2 regions of the Enterococcus olivae genome follow, and region 2 is predicted to be linked to the other one. Evidence: predicted binding sites of a transcription regulator. Region 2 holds the regulator's gene; the other holds the start of a gene.
What was found. Region 2 encodes NrdR, which represses ribonucleotide reductase genes. Its sites were predicted from a motif close to ACACNATATATNGTGT; they were not measured.
Positions count from the first base shown of each region.

Region 1: the regulator NrdR is predicted to act here: its motif matches at 8,262-8,277, upstream of nrdD (anaerobic ribonucleoside-triphosphate reductase).

Region 1 covers NZ_JBSMVT010000002.1:121,995-134,286, forward strand. Annotated here, with positions in the region: gene ppk1 (polyphosphate kinase 1) at 99-2,216, opposite strand; gene ACWODM_RS02785 (Ppx/GppA phosphatase family protein) at 2,236-3,777, opposite strand; gene ACWODM_RS02790 (M42 family metallopeptidase) at 4,106-5,191, opposite strand; gene ACWODM_RS02795 (FtsX-like permease family protein) at 5,281-7,341, opposite strand; gene ACWODM_RS02800 (ABC transporter ATP-binding protein) at 7,331-8,098, opposite strand; gene nrdD (anaerobic ribonucleoside-triphosphate reductase) at 8,366-10,555, shown strand; gene nrdG (anaerobic ribonucleoside-triphosphate reductase activating protein) at 10,574-11,176, shown strand; gene dinB (DNA polymerase IV) at 11,305-12,292, opposite strand, start outside.
Region 2 covers NZ_JBSMVT010000005.1:50,309-62,600, forward strand. Annotated here, with positions in the region: gene polA (DNA polymerase I) at 1-110, shown strand, start outside; gene mutM (DNA-formamidopyrimidine glycosylase) at 125-964, shown strand; gene coaE (dephospho-CoA kinase) at 968-1,564, shown strand; gene nrdR (transcriptional regulator NrdR) at 2,274-2,744, shown strand; gene ACWODM_RS05290 (replication initiation and membrane attachment family protein) at 2,763-4,148, shown strand; gene dnaI (primosomal protein DnaI) at 4,148-5,074, shown strand; gene ACWODM_RS05300 (hypothetical protein) at 5,085-5,510, shown strand; gene ACWODM_RS05305 (tRNA (adenine(22)-N(1))-methyltransferase) at 5,581-6,279, shown strand; gene ACWODM_RS05310 (Nif3-like dinuclear metal center hexameric protein) at 6,276-7,397, shown strand; gene pepT (peptidase T) at 7,413-8,645, shown strand; partial or broken gene ACWODM_RS05320 (diacylglycerol/lipid kinase family protein) at 8,686-9,585, shown strand; gene ACWODM_RS05325 (DUF1294 domain-containing protein) at 9,637-9,909, shown strand; gene ACWODM_RS05330 (lysylphosphatidylglycerol synthase transmembrane domain-containing protein) at 9,919-10,956, shown strand; gene ACWODM_RS05335 (Rgg family transcriptional regulator) at 11,833-12,292, opposite strand, start outside.

The DNA.
Region 1 (12,292 bases), on a different contig from region 2:
AAAGCTAGCTGCGACAATACAACAATTCTATTAAAAAATCGAACAGTACCGAAACAGACACAAGGACTGTTGGATAGCTGTTTGATTGCATATGTCGATCAATGATGTTGCCATAACTGGCGAATTTTTGCTAAAAAGCCTTCCTTCGAGGATTCTTTAGAGACGACCGTCAAAGATACGCTGTTTTCCATGAAAAAATCCTGTGCAGAAAAATCATTTCCCTCTAAGTGACGTTTATAGAGTCCGTTTTCTTCTAGATAATAAGCTTTCTTTTGATCCTTTTTAAAGGTCTCTAGAATAGTCTCTAATTCATCTCTAGTCGATCCGGTAACTGGTGTGGCGATCTCAATTCGATGCAGCATATTTCTAGTCATCGCATCTGCCGAAGAAATCCATACTTTGGACTCCTTTTCGTCACCAAAAGAAAAAGCATAGATCCGACTATGTTCTAAAAATCGTCCAACGATACTCGTGACTTGAATGGTTTCACTCAAATTAGCAACTCCCGGTTTCAGACAACATGCTCCACGAACGATCAAATAAATAGGGATCCCGATTTGGCTCGCTTCATAAAGTTTGTCTATAATCACTGTGTCGGTCAATGAATTGATCTTAAAGCAGATCTCTCCAGTCTTTGTTTCCTGAAAATGATCCATGACTGCTTGAATGTTTTCCAGTAGCATCTCGCGAATTCCATTAGGCGAAACGGAGATTTGTTGGTATTCAGGAACCGAACGATAGCCACTTAAAAAATTGAAGAAAACGGTGATGTCTTCTACATACTCATTTTTTGCCGTAAAGAAACTGATATCCGTATATAATTTTGCCGATTTTTCATTGTAATTTCCTGTACCAAAATGGGCATATTGTTTGATCTGATTTTTTTCTTTCTTAACGATCAGAAGTGCTTTACAATGGGTTTTTAAATGCTGTAAGCCGTAGCTGACATAACAGCCGGCCTGCTCCAGCTCCTGAACCCAATGCAAGTTATTCTCCTCATCAAAGCGGGCCTTCAACTCGACTAGCACCGTCACTTGTTTCCCTTTCATCGCGGCTTTTTTAAGGGCAGCAATGACTCTGGAATTTGGCGCCATGCGATACAAGGTTTGCTTGATAGCAATCGTATTTGGATCTTCTGCTGCCGCCTCTAACAAGCGGAGGACGACTTCAAAAGAATCGTAAGGATGCTGTAGCAGCAAATCCTCCTGCTCGATCTTACGAAACAGCGCCTCACCTTGCAATTCTTTATGAGGATTTCCTTTATAGTTTGGGAAAATCAGTTCTGGCAGCTTTTCAGCTAGCTCATCAACTACAGGAAACAGAAAAGTCAAATCCAGTGGTCCTGGCACCCAATACAGATCATAAGATTCTAATTGAAGTTTCTCCGCCAGATAAAGTACACTTTCTTCAATTGTCGCTGACCATTCTCCACTGATTTCTAAGCGAGACGCCAATCCCTTGTTACGTTCGATCACATACTCTTCCATCTGAAGGAACAGCTCTTCATCTGCGTCTTCTTGAAATTCTAGATCTTTATCATAGGTGATCCTGAAAAAGAAGGAATGCTCTATTTCCCAACCAACAAAAATGTCTGACAAGTGGTAAGCAATGATTTGCTCTAAGTAGACATAGGTTTGTGGATTCGATAACTGATGGAGTCTCTTAAACAAAGGCGGCAAAGGAACGATCGCTTGTCTAACGTCCTCTCCCTGACGTAATTTGACAAAGAGATGGATACTCTTTTCAACAATTTTTGGAAAAGCATGGTAGACGTCTAATCCGATGTGTGTAATTGCTGGAAGCAGCAATTCATGAAAAAAATCAGCGACTTCCTGACGATCTTCACTTTGAAGCTCCTCAACATCTTGAATAAAATATAGCTGTTCCTCTAATTTTTCGATAAGTGCATCATAATATTGATATTGCAAGCGTGTATTGTTCAAATTCATTTCATACAGCTTTAATAGAACTTCTTTTTTGGTCCAACCCGTTCGCCGATCCTTTGAATCTGGTTTTAAACGCGCGACGCTCTGGATACTTGGTACTCGAACCATAAAAAATTCGTCCAAATTACTACTGGCGATCGCCAAAAATCGTAATTGTTCTAATAATGAATTACTGGCGTCTTTAGCCTCATGGATCACTCTTCGATTGAATAGTAACCAACTTAAATCTCGATGATAGTAATTTAAATTAGTCAAATCCGATATTTCCATATGAACGACTCCCTAATTTTTACTTTATTTTAAAATCAAGCACAACTTTTTTTTGCAACACATTTTCTAAATGTTTTTTTTGACGATTTCCACGATAGGTTTCAGCTAAGGGATCAAACGACCATTCGATCACTAAAACATATTTGTTCGACTTCTCAACTAACGAAAAAGACAAGACATCATTGACACTGGTAGCATTCAGAGCTTCCATAAATTTCGTTAAACCTCCTGCCCGTCGCAGTAGATTTAATTCTTCCTCTGTAAACCATTTTTTAAAAGGTTTAGACAAAAGCTTAAAAAAGGATTTGTTTTTATAGCTTGCCAACAAGGCCAAGGCGATTCGCTGCTTATGGGTAAAACCATTCAAATTACTATTCGCTAACAGATAAAAAGAATGGAAGGGACTGTCATCCTCTTCGATCGCTGACCCGATCAGATAGAGTTGCGCCCCAAAGGTTAGATAAGAAAGCAATTTCTCTTTGTCTTCTGTCAGAAATTGCTTTTCCTGTAATTCATTGACAAACAGACGCATCAATTCAATTCTTTTGTTTGAGCGAGAAACATCCATCTGATAGGTCTCAACAAATCTTTGGACACTGGTTTCCGCAATATTCGTGGTAGTGAAGGCCTGAGGAAAACGGTGATTGATCTCCTCCATCAATAGCCCTTCACGCAACCCTTTGTTGCAGAAGATAAATTTCTTGGCTTCGACCTGTTCCATTAAAGCCATAAAAGTGATGTTTGCAGGAATGATGATATCGGCACGATCCTTGCTAAGGCCATCTAAAGATTGCAATTCTTCTAAAGAGAGTGAGGTAAACAAATCGAGGGTTTCCTTCAAATCTTTTTGTTTCATTTCATATTGATGAATACCGACTACCGGAAAATCCGTCATTTGTTCATGAACGCTGGCAATATTTCGAGAACTTCCACCGATCGCAATGATGGGAATATTTCTTTCACGCAGCCAAGACAGCGTGTCAAATTGCTCTTTGACATACTTTCGTACTTGCTTCAACGTCGCTTCTTTTTCAGGAAAACTCTCGTTGAAAAACAGGTTTTTCAGTGTCACTACACCAAAAGGAAAGCTGTGACTATGAGCGATCTGATTGTCTTTGAAATAAGTAATTTCTGTGCTTCCACCGCCCATGTCAACGGTATAACCTTCAGTAAAGGCTGTCGTCCTAGCGATGGCATACTGCCCGTAAAAGGCTTCCTCTTCTTCTGATAATAATCTTAAAGAGATCCCTGTTGCCTTCTTAACATCAGAAAGAATCTTTTTATTGTTTTTTGATTGGCGGATCACTGCCGTTGCTGTAGCAATCAGCTTCTCCAATTGATAATGAGCTGTAATTTTTTTATAGACTTCCATGACTTCAATCAACTTATCAATTCCTTCTTGGCTAAGTTCATTTTCATCATTTAAATATTGATAGAGACGAATCGGTAATTTCACATTTTGCACTTCGTTATAAACCATTTGTGGTTGTATTTGATAAACGACTAGACGTACTGTGTTAGAACCAATATCGATAATGCCGTAGTGGGTAGTTTCTTTCATTGATTTTCCTCCAAACTGTCTCAATAAGCACAATCATTTTTTATTATAGTATAGTTGTTGACGTTATTATAGAAATCCTCAGGTGAATTTCGTAACGTTTATGTAAATATAATGTTAACACAATTATCGGATTTTTTTGCTTGATATGTCAGTAGCCAAGGAGATGCTTGGCGTTTTCTCTCAATAAGGACATTTTTCAATACCTCTCTCAAATCAATTCTAAAGGACAGCAATTCCTGGAATAATGAAAAAAACCTGATGAAATCTATTTAAAACCGATTTCATCAGGTTGCTCGTCATCTTATAGAGAAAATGACAAGGTCTTCTTTTAATAACTTTTTAGTTCTTTGACTGTTTCATCGTCTAGACGACGCACGACTTCCGTGACTAATTTTACCGTATTGAGGTAATCGTCTTCATGAATGATCGAGGTGTGTGAATGTAAGTAGCGCACAGGAACTGTGATGGCTACTGATGGTACACCGTCACGAGTCAAGTGCATTTGTCCGGCATCTGTTCCACCACCAGTGATCACTGTATATTGGAAAGGAATTGCCAATTCTTCTGCTACTTGGATCACGAAATTCAACAATTTTTTATGCGGGATCATCGATGCATCAAAAATCAAGACTTGTGGTCCTTTACCTAATACCGAATCGGCTTCTTTGGGTGTCATACCTGGGGTGTCCCCTGCCGTTCCTGTATCTAAAGCGATCGCAATATCTGGGTTGACTAAGTGTGTACTGGTGCGGGCACCGCGCAAACCAACTTCTTCCATCACATCACTGCCGGCAAATAAACAATTGGGATGCCCTTCTTTAGATAGGTTCTCCAACACACGTAAAGAGACAGCTGTCCCAATACGGTTATCCCACGCTTTTGCTAACAAAAATTTGCTGTCATTCATGCGTTTGTATTCAATATAAGGTGTTATCATGTCTCCCGGACGAATCCCCCAAGACTTGGCTTCTTCTTCACTAGAAGCACCGATATCTATAAACATCTCTTTGACATCGTAGGGTTTTTTGCGGGCTTCCATGCTCAACACATGTGGGGGTTTCGAACCTATTACACCATGGATGATTTTTTCAGCTTGGGTTTTGATCTCCACTTGCTGCGCCAACATTACTTGGCCCCACCAACCACCGAGTGTCTGAAATTCAATAAAACCTTTTTCAGTAATTTTCGTTACCATGAAGCCTACTTCATCCATATGACCAGAAATAAAGACTTTCGGACCACCGCCTTCACCTGAATGCTTGGCAATTACGCTCCCCAAGCCATCGAAAAAGACATCCTCCGCATGTTCTTTGGCATATTTTTTGAAAACCTCGCGAACTTCTTCTTCGTTTCCTGGGACTCCCCGAGCAGAAGTCAGATCAATCAGTAGCTGCTCTTCATTTTTTTCTAACATAGACAAACGCTCCTTCAATTCTGAATTACCTATTAAGTATACCATTCTGACTTAAAAAACACAGAAAAAAAACCGATCAGTGACCGGTTTTACTTCTCCTCAACGATCCTCAAATAAAAGGTAGTTGTCAAAAAATAGGCAGCTGTAAATATAAAAAGGGTAATAAAGCAAAACAGATAGGCGATCCAGTAACTCGTATCTTGAACCAACTGTGTTAGCATATAAATCGCAAAACTTCCATGACTGATCGCAATCAACATGGGTGGGAAAAAGATCCAGGCGTTTTGCCGATAAACGGTACGATGTAGGTTTTGCTTCGGAATCCCCATTTGCTGCAATAGCTGATACTTCTTCTTTTCTCGACCCGCCTGGAAAAATTGCCTAACCATCAAGGAACTAGCAGTTGTGATCAAGACGATCATCCCGACAAAAAGCGCTACATATAGGAAGATTCCTCCTTGTCGACGAGCAGAACGGACGTTGGGATAACGGCTACTTTGATTCAAACGGGATATACTATGCCAATCTTCTAGCTGCTTGTTTTCCTCAGATAACGAAGTTTCGAGCTCTCCGTGGAGCTGCCCATTCTGGTATACATAATGATAAGAGATCTCGTTGCCCCACTCTGTTGGAAACTGTGTGACATAATTTTGCTGGAATCTTTCCTGATTATAACCGTGTGCATTCATGTAGACGATTTGATAATCTAGTCCCTCGATCTGTTCGTAAATCTCTTCTTTGACGACCAGTAAAAGCGTCCCGTAACGCAGCAAATTATCGCCAATAAAATCTGGATAAGATTGTTCCACATCAAGCTCAAGATCCTTCGTCAAAGAGATCTTTTTTTGATAAGAGACTAGCTCGTTGTTCAAGCTGTACATCGGATTGAACAGTACCGCTCCGTTAGAATCCTGGATAGCTACCTCTGGACTTTCCGGCAGAATATGGCGCAGCCGTTGGTATTCTTTTTCTGAAAGAATATCTACCACACTGATGTCTGAGTAAAATTCCTGTTCCGCCAATTCATTGCGACGAAGTGCCTGTGCTCCAGTTACTTTGAGGGGTAAAACCAGCTTCTGAGAAAGAGTGCCCCCATTTCTTTGGATCAGCTGCTCCAAACGATAGGCAGATTCGCTTGTAACCTGAAAATCAACGGGGTAGTTCAATTCCATCATGCGAAAGGTGACGGCAAAAACACCCAGCGCCCCACCGATCATGGAAATGGCGATCCCGACGATCACTGAGATCAAAGACAGTGTACGCCAGCTTTTTTGCAATAGTTTCCGCGTATCATTCAAAACAAAGAAGCGTAACTGACGATAGCTATACTTCCGCCACTTTCCTATTAAAAATAGCAATACTTGAAGCCCTTGACCAAAAAACAAGTAGGTGCCAAAGACACATAAGGCAAAGATCAACAAGGGAATCCATAAAAAAGCGGATGAATCACCAGTCTCTTGAATATATTTGCCTAATACTTCATTGAAATTTACTGCAATATAATAGCCAGTACCAATCAACAGAATACTTAAACCTGCAGTAAAATAGGCTGACCAGTGCATGCGTAAACGACGACTAGAAAAATCATTTTTCTGTGTGAACAATTCGATCAGCTGCTTCTGCCAGATCAGTAGCATGTTTTGAACAGAGATAAAACCCAAAGCAATCAAAAACATCACAACCGTTGTCACGATCGACGGCCAGGAAATGAAAAAGCGGCTATTGATATCCAGTGCCATCGCTTTGATCAAAATCATGGCAAAAAATTTAGAGAAGACCATGCCCATCAAGATCCCCACGATCAGTGACACAATATTCAAGACCACTGCTTCAACGAGAAATTGATACAAGATCCGTGATTTTCTCAAGCCAAAAAGCTGGTACAACCCGATTTCCTTCTGGCGTTGCTGGACGAAAAACTGATTTGCACTCAGCATAAAGATCAGAATGACGACTGCTACAACAATGTTTCCTAATGTCAGTACTCCCTCGATCTGGATATCTTGCCTCGCTCGGCGAGTCAAAGGCTGATCATAGGTCATGGCACTGAAGGAATAAAAAATCATCACTGACGTCATCATACATAAAAAATAAACGATATAATTGCGTGTTTGACGTAAAAAACTTCGCCAAATGATTTTAAAAAGCATTGGTTCGACCGCCTCCCCCAATCGTCGCCTGCATGTCGATGACCTGCTCAAAGAATTCTTTGCGTGAGCCTCGCCGAACGACCTCGGCGAAAAAAACGCCATCTTTGATAAACAAGATCCGATTGCAATAGCTTGCCGTGAAGGGATCATGGGTCACCATCAGGATCGTCGTTTCCTGATGCAGATTAAGCTCTGCCAAATAGCGTAGCAGCTCAGCAGCAGATTTGGAATCCAGCGACCCTGTCGGCTCATCGGCAAAAATCACTTCCGGCTGAACAACCATCGCTCGTCCAGCAGCAACTCGCTGTTTCTGCCCTACTGACAGCTCATCGGGATAGCGATCCATCAGATAAGAGATACCTAATAGCTCAGCGACTCGTTTGACACGGTTCTCCATTTCTTCAATCGGTAGCTTGTCGATCGCCAAAGGCAATAAAATATTATCTTTTGTTGTCAATGTATCCAACAAATTAAAATCTTGAAAAATAAAACCAATTTTCTTTCGGCGAAAATCACTCAGTTCTTTTTCTTTCAAACGAGTGATGTCCTGTCCACCAATGTAAACAGAGCCCATCGTTGGCAGGCTAATGGAAGACAGAATGTTCATCAAGGTTGTTTTCCCGGCACCACTTGGACCCATGATGCCAACAAATTCGCCTTTGTCTACACTAAAAGACAGGTTGTCCAAGACTTTTGTTTGATTCAAATGTGTCCCATAAGCTTTAGTCAGATGCTTCACATCGATTATTTTTACCATTTATCCTCGCCTCTTTTCTCTCTAGTATCTTAGCATATTTTTTTAGCTTTCACTAAAAACAAACGATCTCTCAAAAACAAAAATTTTTATACATTTTGTGTAAAGAAAAACAATCGCAAACTTTGATAAAATACAGATCTCCACGAAACTAATCGATGAATAATTACTATATATAGTGTATATAAAATATTTACTCACTATATGTAGTTGAAAAAGTCTATTTTTTAGTTTATGATAAATAGGATTAAACGCAAGGAGGAGATCATAATGATGGAGCCTAAGATAAAAGATGAACAATCTTTTCTTTCTTCAAAATTGACACTTATCAAAATCATCAAACGTGATGGACGAACCGTTGATTTTGATGACCAGAAAATTTATGACGCATTAGCAAAAGCAAAAATTCAAATACAAGGAGAATTGTCCCCGCTTGACTATAGTTTGTTGTCAACCATCGTGGAAAAAGTCAACCAGGAGATCTCTGATCGTTTTTCTGACAACATCAAGATCTATGAGATCCAAAACATCGTAGAACACATTCTATTGCAACATCATGAATATGCTTTGGCGGAGGAATATATTCGTTACCGCACACAACGTGATTTTGCGCGCAGTCAAGCAACTGATATCAACTTTACGATCGAGAAACTGATGCAAAAAGATCAGACGGTCGTCAATGAGAATGCTAACAAAGACAGTAACGTCTTTAATACACAACGTGACTTGACTGCAGGGATCGTCGGCAAGTCGATTGGTCTGAAGATGCTGCCTCCACATGTAGCCAATGCCCATCAAAAAGGAGATATCCATTATCATGATCTGGACTATCATCCTTATGCTCCGATGACTAATTGCTGTCTGATTGATTTTAAGAAAATGTTGAACGAAGGCTTCAAAATGGGCAACGCCGAAGTGGAAGCTCCTCGTTCGATTCAAACAGCTACGGCTCAAATCTCGCAGATCATTGCCAATGTGGCTTCTAGTCAATACGGCGGCTGCTCGGCAGACCGAATCGATGAGCTGTTAGCACCTTTTGCCAAACGTAATTATGAAAAGCATCTAGCAGATGCCAAAGAATGGATTGATGGTCAGGAACGCCAAGAAGCCTTTGCCCGCAAAAAAACGAAGAAAGATATTTTCGATGCCATGCAAAGTTTGGAGTACGAAATCAATACCTTGTTTACTTCCAATGGTCAAACACCTTTCACCTCTCTAGGGTTTGGATTGGGGACCAATTGGTTTGAACGTGAGATCCAAAAAGCGATCCTGCAAAACCGGATCAACGGCTTAGGCAGTGAGCACCGCACAGCGATCTTTCCAAAATTGATCTTTACCATCAAACGTGGCTTGAATTTAGAAGCAGGCGACCCTAATTATGATATTAAACAGCTAGCACTGGAATGTGCCACTAAACGGATGTATCCAGATATTCTAAATTACGACAAGATCATTGAACTGACTGGTAGCTTCAAGGTGCCAATGGGCTGTCGCTCCTTCCTACAAGGCTGGAAAAATGAACAGGGTGAGGAAATCAATGCTGGTCGGATGAATCTAGGAGTCGTAACATTGAATCTTCCTCGGATCGCTTTGGAGTCAGAAGGCAAGAAAGAAAAATTCTGGAATCTGTTGGCGGATCGTTTGGAGATCGTCAAAGACGCCTTGGTTTACCGAGTGGAACGCTGCAAGGAAGCAACACCAGCCAACGCACCAATCCTTTATATGTATGGTGCATTTGGGAAACGTTTGAACCGTCAAGATGCTGTCGATGAACTCTTCAAACATCGCCGAGCAACCATTTCTCTGGGATACATCGGTCTTTATGAAGTCGCTGCTGCCTTTTACGGTGGCGAATGGGAAAAAGATCCTGAAGCGAAAGAATTCACCATGGCTATCCTGCGTTTGATGAAAAGGAATGCCGACAACTGGGCCAATCAGTATGATTATCATTTTAGTGTTTACTCTACCCCAAGCGAAAGTCTAACCGACCGCTTCTGTCGTCTAGACACTGAAAAGTTCGGTCTAGTCGAGAACATTACTGATAAAGATTACTATACAAACAGTTTCCACTATGACGTACGTAAGAATCCAACACCTTTTGAAAAGCTCGACTTTGAAAAAGATTATCCTGCTTACTGTAGTGGCGGATTCATCCATTACTGCGAGTACCCGATTTTGCAGCAAAATCCAAAAGCCTTGGAAGCTGTCTGGGACTACTCTTATGATCGTGTCGGCTATCTAGGAACCAATACACCGATCGATCACTGTTATGGATGCGGATTCGAAGGAGATTTCACCCCAACAGAACGAGGATTCGAATGTCCACAGTGTGGCAATCACGATCCAAAAACTTGTGATGTTGTCAAACGAACATGTGGTTATTTAGGTAATCCACAAGCTCGTCCAATGGTCCATGGACGTCACAAGGAGATCTCATCTCGGGTCAAACATATGAAATAAATACAGGAAGTGATTCTCTTGAGAAATCCAAGTCCACAAGAATGGCAAAGCGAGGAATACAGTCACAAAAAAATCGCCGACTACAAACCTTTTATGTTTGTAGACGGCGAAGGAGTTCGCAACAGTCTCTATGTCAGTGGCTGTCTGTTTGCTTGCGAGGGCTGTTTTAACAAAGCCATCCAAAATTTTCGCTACGGTACCCCCTACACACAAGAGCTGGAAGATCAGATCATCGAAGATCTCAGCCATGATTATGTTCAAGGACTGACACTTTTAGGCGGTGAACCTTTTCTCAATACCGAAGTTTGCCTCCAGCTGGTTCGTCGAGTACGAGCTACCTTTGGACAAACAAAAGATATTTGGAGCTGGTCCGGTTATACCTTTGAAGAATTATTGCTAGAAACAGAAGACAAGCTGGAGCTACTTCACACGATCGATATTTTGGTCGATGGACGTTTTGAATTAAGCAAACGCAACTTGAATCTTCAGTTTCGGGGCAGTAGTAACCAACGGATTCTAGATGTACCCAAATCGCTGGAAGCCGGGCAGGCCATCATCTGGGAAAAATGCGTAGACACCGAAAGACAGTACGAACAAATCGATAAACAAACCTTGATTTAAGCGCAACATCGTTCAGATGAACTGCCAAGTAAATATAGAAATTAGCAAACCACCCAAAAGAGGCGTACAATTACACTCTTTTGGGCGGTTTATTTGTTCATTTATTGACGCTTTATGACGAGCATGGCTTAACTACTTTGATAAGGATCACCTGTCTCCCATAAAGGTAAAACAATATTCTCGTAGGTCAGTGGATCAAGATTGGTGACGGTCACGCCAAGTAAACGAATCCCTTTTTCAATACCCATGATCTCTTCCCAAATCAAACTAGCTTGTGAGAAAATTGCTTCTTTTTTATGGATGTATTCTCTTAATGTCACACGCTTGGTGACTGTCGTATAATCGGCATAACGGATTTTCAGTACAATGGTTTTTCCATGCTTCTGCGTCCGCTTCAAAGCAGTTTCCACTTCTTCTGACAATCTTCTCAGCTGTGTCAAGCAGGCATCTTCCGTTGTTAGCGGATGACCATAGGTATGCTCTTTTCCGACCGATTTTCTCTCTCTGGTCACACTTACAGGTGAATTATGAATCCCTCTTACTTTGCGATAAAGAGAGTAGCCCATTTTTCCAAAGTGCTGCATCAGCTCCATCTCACTTTTTTCATAGAGGTCTGCGCCAGTAAAAATTCCTAATTCGTGCATCCTAGGCACGGTTTTTTTGCCTACCCCATGAAATTTTTCGATTGGCAAAGCTTTCAAAAATGAGACAGCTTCATTTGGTGTGATCACTGTCAAGCCACGAGGTTTTTGAAAATCCGAACCCAATTTCGCTAAAAACTTATTGTAGCTAACTCCTGCTGAACAAGTCAGCTGTAACTCCTGCCAAATATCATGCTGAATCATCTTGGCGATTTTCATCGCAGATTTGCTGTTGATCTTATTTTCTGTTACATCCAAATACGCTTCATCAATCGAAACAGGTTCAATCAGTTCTGTATAACGTTGAAAAATTTCACGCACTTTTTGTGAGATTTCCCGATATTTTTGATGATTGCCGGGAACGAAGACCGCATGAGGACAAAGCTCATACGCTTTTTGCGCACTCATCGCCGAATGGATTCCGTATTTTCTTGCCAAATAATTGGCTGTTGTGACCACTCCTCTGCCCCCAGTA
Region 2 (12,292 bases):
GGAAGCAATTGGATCAATTGGTGAAAGAAGTCATGGAGACAGCAGTCTCTTTACATGTGCCACTAGTCACTGACAGCAGCTGGGGCAAAACATGGTATGAAGCAAAATAAAGAGGTGAATGCAATTGCCAGAACTACCAGAAGTTGAAACAGTACGTAAAGGATTGGTTCGACTCATACAAGGAAAAACGATCGAAAAGGTGACAGTTCGCTGGCCACGGATCATCGAATCACCGGAAGTGACTCAGTTTCAAACCTTATTGATCGGTCAAACAATCGAAGATGTCCAAAGAAGAGGGAAATTTCTTATTTTTAAATTAACGGATGTCGATATGATCTCGCATTTGCGTATGGAAGGAAAGTATGAGTTTTATTCAGCGACAGATAACCAGACGCTGGACAAGCATACGCATGTTGTCTTTGTGTTTACAGATGGGACATCCTTACATTACAACGATGTTCGAAAATTCGGACGTATGACCTTGACTGAAAAAGATCAAAGTCTTTCTTACAAAGGAATTCGACAATTGGGACCGGAACCTGTGCCGGAAGTCTTTTTTCTGACACCTTTTCAAGAAAAGCTACGTCGGTCTTCCAAAGCGATCAAGCCTTTGCTGCTAGATCAAAAGCTGGTGACTGGACTAGGAAACATCTATGTCGATGAAGCCTTGTGGGAAGCTCAGATCCATCCAGAGACACCAGCAAACGTGTTGGATGAAGCTGAGACGGAATGTTTGTATCAGGCAATCATCGATGTCTTAGGACGAGCGGTCGAAGCTGGGGGAACGACGATTCGTACCTATGCCAATGCCCTTGGTGAGGCTGGAAAATTTCAACTTTCTTTGAATGCTTATGGACAAACAGGTTTGCCTTGTTCACGTTGTGGGACGCCGATTGTCAAAATTAAAGTCGCACAAAGGGGTACTCACTATTGCCCGACGTGTCAAGTATGGAGAGGAAGATAACCAATGACGATGATTTTAGGTGTCACAGGTGGAATCGCCACCGGGAAAAGCACCGTTGTGCAAATTTTTCGAGAACATGGTTTTCCTATTGTGGACGGAGACGTGGTCGCTAGAGAGATCGTTGAACCAAATCAAGGTGGATTAGCGGCGATCGTTGAGACTTTTGGAAAAGAAATCCTGCATGCAGATGGAACACTGGACCGAAAAAAACTAGGAGCAGTCATTTTTTCCGATCCAGAACAGCGTCAGGTATTGAACGAATTATTGGCGCCTTTTTTACAGGAGGAAATTTCTCGCCAACTAACGGAGGCAAAAAAAATTGCCGCTTTGGTGATTGCCGATATTCCGTTGTTATTTGAAGCTGAGTATGATAAAAAAGTGGATCAAACAGCGGTCGTTTACATTTCTGAAGAGCTACAATTACAGCGTTTGATGATGCGGGATCAGCTGACCGAAGAACAGGCGATGCAGCGAATCAATAGCCAGTTACCGATCGAAGAGAAGAAAAAACGGGCCGATATCATTTTTGACAACCGCGGAACTAAAGAAAAAACGCGTCATCAGGTTGAAGCATGGCTGAAGAATGAGAAGTTTATTTAAAAAAGGAAATGTTTTTTCAAATTCCGTTCGAATTGCTCTAGCTGCACTTCACTGCGAGAAGGTCTTGCTCAGAGTCAGCCGTGGAACCAGCTTGATCCTACCGTCTCAAGCCTTTCAAGCTTCAAAGTCTCAGTAACCAATACTTGATAACTGAGACTAATTCACATTGAATTCTAAGCACGGCGACAACTCAAGCCATTCTCTTCGTTGCGCTAAATAAGTACTTGTTAATCAGGAGTTCCTTTCGAATGAATAAAGCAGACAACTTTTTCACTCAGCAAAACACAACAACAAGACACGACATTACCGTGTTAAAGAGCTAAGATGAATGACAGAGGTAGTCTGCTTGAACCTAGTCCTACTCAGAACGATTTTAAGTTTTCCTTGGTATACAGAGCGGCAATTTTATTTCTTTCTTTTTGGAAAATTTAATGACATTGAACCAAAGTCGCTTCACATAGAAAATAAATCATGAGCAAGCGTAAAATATTCTCAGGATCGACAGAAGCAGACTTTGTTATGCAGTGAATCATTGTTAGGGAGAATCAACTGTAAATTCTTAAAAAACTCTAGAAAAATTCTAGAGTTTTTTACTGTCTTGCTGTTAGAAAATAATCGAGTCATGTTATAATATAATCAGAAATTTAATTAATCTAACGGTAAATTAGTGAATAATTTTAAAATAAATCTAGATAAATGAGGTGGAATCATGCATTGTCCAAAATGTCATCATAATAATTCTCGCGTTATTGATAGTCGTCAGGCTGATGATGGGCGCGCGATTCGTCGCAGAAGAGAGTGTGAAAATTGTGGATTTCGATTCACAACGTTTGAAAGATTAGAAGAAACACCTCTGTTAGTTATTAAGAAAAATGGCGCTCGTGAAGAATTCAATCGTGAAAAGATCTTGAGAGGCTTGATTCGTTCTGCAGAAAAACGGCCAGTAGCCATGGAACAAATGGAACAGATCGTCGACCATGTGGAAGCACGCATTCGTGAACGGGGAGAAAATGAGATTTCCTCTACAATGATTGGTGAATACGTGATGGAAGACTTGGTGAATTTAGATGAAATCGCCTATATTCGTTTTGCCAGCGTCTATCGTCAATTCAAAGATATGTCAGTTTTTCTAAAAGAATTACAAGGAATCGTAGATAAAGCAAAAGAATCCAATGATTAAGAGCAAGGAGGGGTTAGTGTGAGATCCGCTTGGGAGGAAGTCCAACCAAATCATATATATCAAGTGTTCAAAAGCGTACCCCTCACCGAAGAAGGAAACGACGGTTTATCGTATCTTTATCAACCAATTATTGGCGCACAGGCAATGGCACTCTACTATGCCTTGATCGGTGATTCAGAAGATAAAAATGAAAATGAATTTGTCCATATCGATATGCTAAATGCTTTGAATCTGGGATTGCCAGACTTTTTGAAGGCACGCAAGCGTTTAGAGGGGATGGGGCTGTTGTCTGTATTCATCAAAGACGATCCAGAATTCGGCAGAATGTTTCTCTATCGGCTGGAAGAACCCTTACATCCTCAAAGTTTCTTTCAAGATGAACTGTACAGCTTTCTGTTGTGGAGTGCGGTTGGTGAACGCAAATTTAATCAGATGGTGAGCCGATTTAAACCAAAGGCTGTTACAACATCGAGTTATCAAGAGATCACCAGCAGTTTCAGTGATGTCTATGGAGCAATCAGAGAAGAAGCCTTTGCTCGTAAAGAAGACGAGTTAGAACAGGTCTCAAAGGAATATCAATTAACTGGAGATACTGCACTTACACTGGATGACAACCGAATCGACTGGGACTTTCTAATGGATTTTGCTAAACGAAAATATATCGATCCTACTAATTTTACAGCAGATTTCAAAAGAAAGCTGACGCTGTACCAAAATTTATATGGTTTTGATGAAATCGAATTGGTCAATCTAATGGCCTCGGTCGTTTCTTTAACAGACGGACAAGTCAGTCAAAAAGAACTGGACAAGCTTGTCAATCGCCAGATGAAGCAATCGTCTCCGAAAAAACAGCAGGAAAGCCTGTCTGAGACGGAAGAGACACGTCGCTTCAACACTTTGCGTCAAACTGGTTTTTCGGAGAATGATATTGGTTTGATCCAGCTGAGTGAGAGCACGGCACCGGCAGATTTTTTACAGGCGATCAAACAAGAGAAGCGCAGCTTTGTGACCGATTCTGAAAACTGGCTACTAAAAAGTTTAGTGGAGCGAAGTCCTTTACCGAATAGTGTGATCAATGTCTTGATGCATTATGTTCTCGCTGTTCAGAAAAATAGCTCTTTACAAGCGAATTTCGTCAATAAAATCGCCACAGACTGGTCAGAGCTGCAAATAACCAGTCCCGAAGAAGCGATCAGACACGTTCGACAGTTAGTCAAAGAGTCCAAGGAAGCAAAAACTACTAGAAATAAACCAAGAGCAAATAATTATCAAAAACCGATCCGTAAAGAAACATTGCCGGACTGGGTAGATAATCCACAAGAAGAAGTCGAAGATCCAGAAATGCTGGCGAAGATGCAGAAAAGTATGCAGGAATATTTAAAGAGTAAAGAAGGTGAAAGCTGATGGATGATGTAGGCAAAAATTTGAATCGATTGCTTGATCAAAAGAATTTTCGGACACGTTTTGAAGAAATGATGCAGGAAGTCTTGCAAGATCAAGATGTCCGTAATTTTTTAGATGCAAACAAAGAACGGTTGACTCAACAGGATATCGAACGTAGCTACGCTAAGCTGTACGAATTCGTGCAAGAGAAGCGAAAATTTGAAGTAAATGATCCATCAATGATCGCGCCAGGCTATGAACCACAATTGACATTGAACTATCATTCGGTAGATGTGACCTATATTCCTACAGAAGAGCTGTTGGCTCGTAAAAAACAAGAAGAGATTCGTGGACGAATCCAAGCATTGAATATGCCTAAAGATATTCAGGAAGCCAGAATTGAGACCTATGAAATGACAAGTGGTCGTGGTGAAGCCTTGATGGCAGCCACTGAGTTTATTAGAGCATACAAACAAAATTCGAAGACCTTCCACAAGGGTTTGTATCTTGTTGGAAGCTTTGGTGTAGGAAAAACCTATCTACTAGGGGCGATCGCTAGAGATCTAGCAGAAGCTGGCTTCACTTCGACCCTGCTTCATTTCCCATCGTTTGCCGTTGAAATGAAACAGGCGATCGGTAAAAATCAGGTATCAGAAAAAATGGAGGCAATCAAAAAAGCGCCCATCCTGATGCTCGATGACATTGGTGCTGACTCGATGAGTAGCTGGATCCGTGATGAAGTCTTCGGTGTTATTTTGCAGTATCGTATGCAAGAACAACTACCAACCTTCTTTACTTCCAATTTTTCCATGTTGGAGCTGGAGCAGCATTTGACTGTTACACAGCGCGGAGAAGAGGAACCGTTGAAGGCTAAGCGAATCATGGAACGTGTGCGTTACTTGACAAAAGAGATCCAGATGGCGGGACGTAACCGACGCAACAGTTAGAGGTGATGGAGTGAAAAAGCAACTTCTGCTTACGATAGGTGTTCTTTTGTTGCTTGGCGGATGTAGCGAAGCAAAGGAAGAGCAGCAACCGAATTATACGACTGACAATATCAGTATTAGTGAGGAGATGTCCGCAGTGCAGACGATTTTTATCGGAACGATCCACGAAACAACAGATACGTCTGATTCAGCAGGAAATCGTCTGATTTTCCTTCAGGAGAGCGAAACAGTGGCTGATCCAGATAATAATATTTTAGCAACGTTTAAAGAGTTTGGTGTCGGTGTCAACGTGAATAGCGAACAGGTGGAAAACTTAGAGGAATGGACTTCCGGGCAAAGAGTACAGGTTACTTTATCGGAACATGCCATTATGACTGCTTCGATTCCACCGCAACTTGCAGGCAATTCAGTAGAAGATATCAAATTATTACCATAAGATTTGAACATTCTCTTGAATTTGACTTTGCGTCATATTCGAGAGATTTTTTTAAGAAAGAGGTTAATCAATGAATGAACAAGAGTTATCGCAGCGTCTAGCTAGAGTCGGCGCCTATGTGCCACAGGATGCCCGATTGGCAGATATTGGTTCTGATCATGCCTATCTTCCGGTAGCATTGATGCTACAGCGACAAATTTCTTTTGCAGTTGCAGGAGAGGTCGTGCAAGGTCCCTTTGAATCGGCGGAGAAGCAAGTGAGGAAAAGCGGTTTGTCTGATCGGATCGAGGTTCGTCTGGCGGATGGTTTAGAGGCGATCCAAACAACAGATCAGATCAACACTGTCACGATCGCTGGCATGGGGGGAACCTTGATTCGAGCGATTCTTGAATCAGGGAAACAACAGCAACGCATCGATGGAACCGAACGCTTAGTTTTGCAACCGAATGTCGGGGAAAAGACTTTGCGCGAATGGTTATTCCAAAACGAGTATACGATCATTGCCGAAGAAATCCTTGAAGAAAACAATAAAATCTATGAGATCCTCGTTGCAGAAAAACAGGATCAAGTGGACTATTCTCAGAAAGAGCTCTTTTTTGGACCGTTACTGTTACAGGAAAAAAGTAAGGTCTTTCTTGCGAAATGGCGAAGAGAATTGAAGGCTCGTGAATACGTATTGCAACAACTGGAAAAGGCAGAAGAAAAACCTGTTGAAAAAATTGAAGAGATTCAAACTCAGATTGAATGGATCAAGGAGGTACTGGCATGAGTATTTCAGCGAAAAGCTTGATTCGCCGCTTTGAAGAATACTGCCCTTTGTGGTTGGCAGAAGAAGGCGACCCTGTGGGATTGCATATTGGAACCTTGAACCGTGAAATCCAACGAGTGATGATGACATTGGATGTTCGTCCGGAGGTGGTCGAAGAGGCCATCGCAAAAAAGGTGGATTTGATTATTGCCAAGCATCCACCGATCTTTCGACCCATTGCTCGTTTGACCGAGGATGATCTGCAAACGAAAATGTATATCGACCTACTGCGCAACAACATCTCGGTCTATGCTGCCCATACGAATATGGATATCATTGAAGACGGATTGAATGACTGGTTTTGTGAGATGCTGGATGTAGAAGTTGATAGCTATTTGAAAAAAACTCATACAGTCCATTACAAGAAGCTAGTCGTCTATGTCCCAGTGGAGCATAGCGCTGAGATGCGACAAGCATTAGGGGATGCGGGCGCCGGTGAACAGGGAAACTATCACCACACTAGCTATTCTTTGATTGGAACAGGAAGATTCACTCCTAATGAAGAAGCCAGTCCGGCCATTGGATCAGCCAATAAAGCAGAACAGGTTCAGGAGGCTCGAATTGAAGTTCTGTTTGCTGAAACGATTCAGGATCAACTGCTTGCTGCGATGTTTGAGGTACATCCTTACGAAGAACCGGCCTTCGATATCTTGCCTTTGGACAATCCACCGCAGATCTATGGGATCGGTCGTGTGGGGAACTTAGTCAACCCAATGCCTATCGAACAGTTTGCGCAGAAGGTCAAAGAAACTTTCCGAATCGATGGTCTACGATTAATTGAGGCCACAGAACCTAAAAAAATGATCCAGCGTGTGGCGATTTGTGGCGGCTCAGGTGGGAATTTTTATCCGGATGCTTTACGTGCAAATGCCGATGTCTACATCACAGGAGATGTCTATTACCATACTGCCCATGACATGCAGACAAATGGGTTGACAGTGATCGACCCGGGGCATAACATTGAGATTGTTTGTATACCAAAATTTGTAGAAAAAATGGAACAGTGGAAGTTAGAGGAAGGATGGGATCTTGAGATTATCCCGTCAGAGACTAATACGAACCCTTTCCAATATAGATAAGAGGAGACGAAATTCATGTATGAAAATTTATTGCCACGTTTTTTACGCTATGTAAAAACAGAAACACGTTCAAATCCAGAAAGCACAACTACACCTTCTACGCAAACCCAGGTAGCCTTTGCGCAAACGTTAAAAACTGAGCTGGAGGAGCTTGGTTTGTCAGAAGTACACTACAATTCTGGGAATGGTTTTGTGGTTGCCACATTGCCTGCAAATACTGATCATGAAGTACCATCGATCGGCTTTATTGCGCATATGGATACGGCTGATTTTAATGCGGTAGACGTTGATCCACAAATCGTAGAGAATTATGACGGTGTGTCTGATATTCCGTTAGATCAAGCAGGAAAATACGTGTTGACTGTCAATGATTTTCCTAACTTGAAAAATTACGTAGGACAAACCTTAGTGACCACAGACGGTAGTACGTTATTGGGTGCTGATGACAAAGCTGGGATCGCTGAGATCATGACGGCCATGGAGATTTTATTGGCCAATCCTGAAATCAAACACGGTGAAATCAAGGTAGCTTTCGGTCCAGATGAAGAGATTGGTGTCGGAGCCGATAAATTTGATGTCGAAGATTTCGCTGTTGATTTTGCTTACACTATGGATGGTGGACCGGCAGGAGAACTGCAATATGAGACATTTAATGCCGCTCAGGCGGAGATCACGCTTTACGGAAAGAATGTCCATCCAGGAACTGCTAAGGATACTATGATCAACGCGCTGCAATTAGCGATCGATTTCCATAATCAGCTTCCAGCAGATGAAGTTCCTGAAAAAACGGAAGGCTATCAAGGCTTTTTCCATTTGATGGGATTAAATGGGACAACAGAAGAAGCCAAATTGAGTTACATCATTCGTGACCATGATCGTGAAACCTTTGAAGCACGCAAACAAATGATCACAACGATCCAGGAAAAAATGAATGAAGCGTTTGATCAAGAACGTGTCGCTGTTCATATGTATGATCAATACTACAATATGAAAGAAATCATCGAGAAAGATATGAGTATCGTTGAAGTAGCTGAAAAAGCGATGCTTGAATTGGGAATCACCCCGGTTATCGAAGCGGTTCGTGGTGGAACAGATGGCTCAAAAATTTCCTACATGGGCATCCCAACACCTAATATCTTTGCTGGTGGTGAAAATATGCATGGGCGTTTTGAATACGTCTCTGTCCAAACAATGGAACAGGCGACTGCTGTGATCGTGAAAATCGCAGAATTGAACGCTCAAAAGTAAGACAAATTGATTTTCCTATTCAGAAAGGATGGGATGAACAATGAAAATCATGGTTATTTACAACGACACTTCTGGAAACAATGAGGGAAAAGACATTGCTGAAAAATTCAAGCAGGCTGCTGAAGGAAAGCCAAATGTCGAAGCGGTCGTTTTACAGGTGACCAATCCGGATGTTGAAGATGAAGATGTCCTTGAAAAAGCCCATGTCAATGAAATTGATACCTTGGTCGTTATTGGAGGGGACGGTACGATCCACCATGCGGTTCGGATGTTCAAAGAGACACTTGATCAATATAAAATTGGCGTGATCCCAGGAGGAACAGTCAATAATCTGGCACGTGTGTTAGAGATCCCTTTGGAAGCAGAAGCGGCTTTTGAAGTTATTTTCAAACAACAAACGCAAAAAATAGATTTTGCGAAAGTTAATGAAGACGTGATGATCTCGACCATGACTGTCGGAATTTTAGCAGATACAGCGGCGAACATTAGTCAGACTGAGAAACAAAAATATGGTCCATTGGCATTTTTAAAACGTTTCTTCCAGTTGCTGTTCAAAAAAAGAAAATATGCGGTCTCGATCCAAGCAGAAGAAAACAGCTGGCAGGGGAAACTTCATTTGATGACAATTACGATGACCGGTTCGGTAGGCGGTTTTACCGCCTTCGATACAACCGCTGATCCAGATGATGGTCTGATGCATTTTGTGGTGATACCCTAATTAGATTTTCATGTATTTATCTATAACATTCCTCGTATCTTAAAAGGAAAGCTGCACAAAATTCCGGGTGTCATTTATTTTTCAGCAAAACAAGCAAGCATCACAAGTTTGAACCGTGACAAAAAGATCGGTACACGTACTGACGGCGATCCAACAGATGATCTACCAGTTGAAATAGAAGTTGTTCATGAAGGATTGGAAATTTTTTCTTCCAAAAGATAAAAAAATTTGCATGGGAATAAATTTTAAGCGACGGAGCAGTAGGAGGAAATAATGACAGAATTTTTGAGAAATCCTTTATGGTCGTATTTGATCATTGTAAATGTGTATGTGTTTTTTTTGATGGGCTATGACAAACGACAAGCAATCAAGAAAAAATGGCGTGTACCCGAAGCAAATCTAATTTTTATGGGACTTGTTGGAGGCGGACTGGGTGGTCTAATTGCTCGACGAGTGTTTCATCATAAAACAAGAAAGAAAAAATTTTTAATAGGTTTTCTTTTGGGTGTGCTTTTTGATCTCGTATTGATCTTTGTGTATAGATAGGAGAAGAGGATGAAACCAAGTGCCAAGTGGAAATTTATCATGAATATCCTGGTCGTGCTACTGATTTTTGGTGTCATGATTTATTTGATTCAAAACTCTTTGGCAGATATTCTGATCGAGCTGACGGATACGAAACCAATGATTCTGTTTGCAGTCATTTTTTTAGGACTAGCTTATCAATTCTTCGAAGGCTGGACGATTAGAGCGATTATTCATGGCTTTTCTGAAAAGTTCCGGATTATTGACGGAATGTTGACCGCTTTTTATGTTGCCTTTTATCGAGTGATCACTTTTGGTGCAGGTACACTGATCTCAGAAGTGAATTTTTACAAGCGAAAAGGATTGAAAGTCTCTCAGGGAATGGGCGTGACTGCTCTTCATCTAATGATGTACAAATCAGCAATTTTGACTTTCGCTTTTTTGGGCCTAGTGTTGCAGTTTCCAACCTTGTACACACATGCTCCAAGAATGATTCCCTTGGTTCTGACAGGAATGATCATGACAGCGGCCATTGTTCTGTTTTTTCTGACCGTTTCTATCAGTGTCAATTTACAGGTATTCTTATTAGTTATTTGTAACAAGTGGTTAAAATCAAAAAAATTGCGGACTTTAGTCGATCAATGTAATTTACAAATCTATTCCTTGAGAGAAACGGTGTCCTCGATCTTATATGATAAAACAGCATTAGGGAAAATTTATCTTTTGAGTTTGATCAAGCTAGTAATGTGGTATTTGATCCCTTATGTTTGTTTAGTTGCTAATCATCCTGAACTTGACTTTTGGCTAATCTTTTCGTTGATCAGCTTTACCTTGGCACTAGCTGGGGTAATTCCGTCACCAGCGGGGATCGGAGCCTTTGAATTTGTTTATTTGTTTCTGTTTAGTCCATTAGTAGGGACCGTCGATGCGGTATCTTCTATGTTGCTCTATCGTTTTGCATCTTATGTCTTACCGTTTTTGTTAGGTTTTATCCAAGCGATGATCGAGAGAAAAAATGCACTATCCAATGAATTGCAGGAAATCAAAGCCGAAAAAGAGAAAGAGTAAAAATCTGGGGAACGTCGCTAGTCGATTGTTTCCCAGATTTTTTTAAGTAATCATTACGATTGTTATGAATTTCATAAAAAGCAGGCGAAATCGTCCCTTTGTCTTTCTTCTTGATTAAAATATAGAAAACAAGAGAGGTGAAGACATGTCATTTTCAACACTACTCGGTATGCTTTTTATTATCGGCTTGATCGCAACAGCATCAGGGTACATACAAAAAAATAAAAGCTTGCGATACTTGGGAATCAGCTTCATATGCGTGCTGATGCTGCTCTGCGTCTATATGATTTTTGTCTTGCCGGATGCGATGTGATCAATGAGCCTTTTTCAATAGCAGATAGGATGAAAAATTAAGGACCGAGCAGCTTTGCTGGGTCTTTTTTTTGAGGAGACACTAATTATGATGGAACAGGAGAGGGGAAGGTAGATGTATCTCAATAATTTTTTACTTTCATTATTTTTGATTTTAATCGTAGTTATTCTGCTCTATCCAAAGAAAACATTAAAGCTGTTTTGGGGCTTTTTAGCTCTTTTTTATTTCAATCCATGGTTGTCTGCACTCAATGACAGTATATTTTCTTTGCTATCTGAATATGTATTTATTTACATAATGACTCTATCCGTAGCTATCGTCATTTCAATAATGGAAGGAATTTTTCTTGGGTTACTCAAAAAGAAATCTTGCTGATGGTTTCTTCCATTTTAGTAGCTGTCCTGTTCCTTCATGTTGCGTTCGATCCATCGACATTGTTTCAAACAATACTTAGGGTGCTTCTTCTTATGTGTTTACTGTGATGCCACATAAATATGAATTTCTCAAATAGTACAAGACAAAGTCTAAAGAAAAAGAACGGTAACTTTGATACAAAACAAAATTTATATACCTAATTGTCTGTTTCTAAAGTTCAAAAGAGTCTGATGATAACCATGATGTCCCATAGATGAATAGATAGTTAAATACTCGTATTGATTTTGGTCAGTTTTGCCTAGCTTTAATTCATGACACAGATCCTTTAAAAAACGGCTGAGTATTTGCCAATGAAGATGCTCAACTGATAAAAGCGGTTCAACTTGTTTTAAAATATCAGGAACGATTTCTAATAATTCTGCTTCTACAAAATGGATACTGGCATTAAGGAAGAGTTTGATTATTAACTCTTGCGTCTTACTAGAGGATTGATCGTTTTCTAAAATTTTCTGCAAAATTATTTTTATATAGGAAGTTGGTAGATACTGCATCAGGTTACCAAGCAGATTAAATTCAAATTCGTTCCAGTGATTTACTTTCATTAGGTAATTCGTCATCAGGGTGAGTTCTTCCTGATGTTGTTCTTTA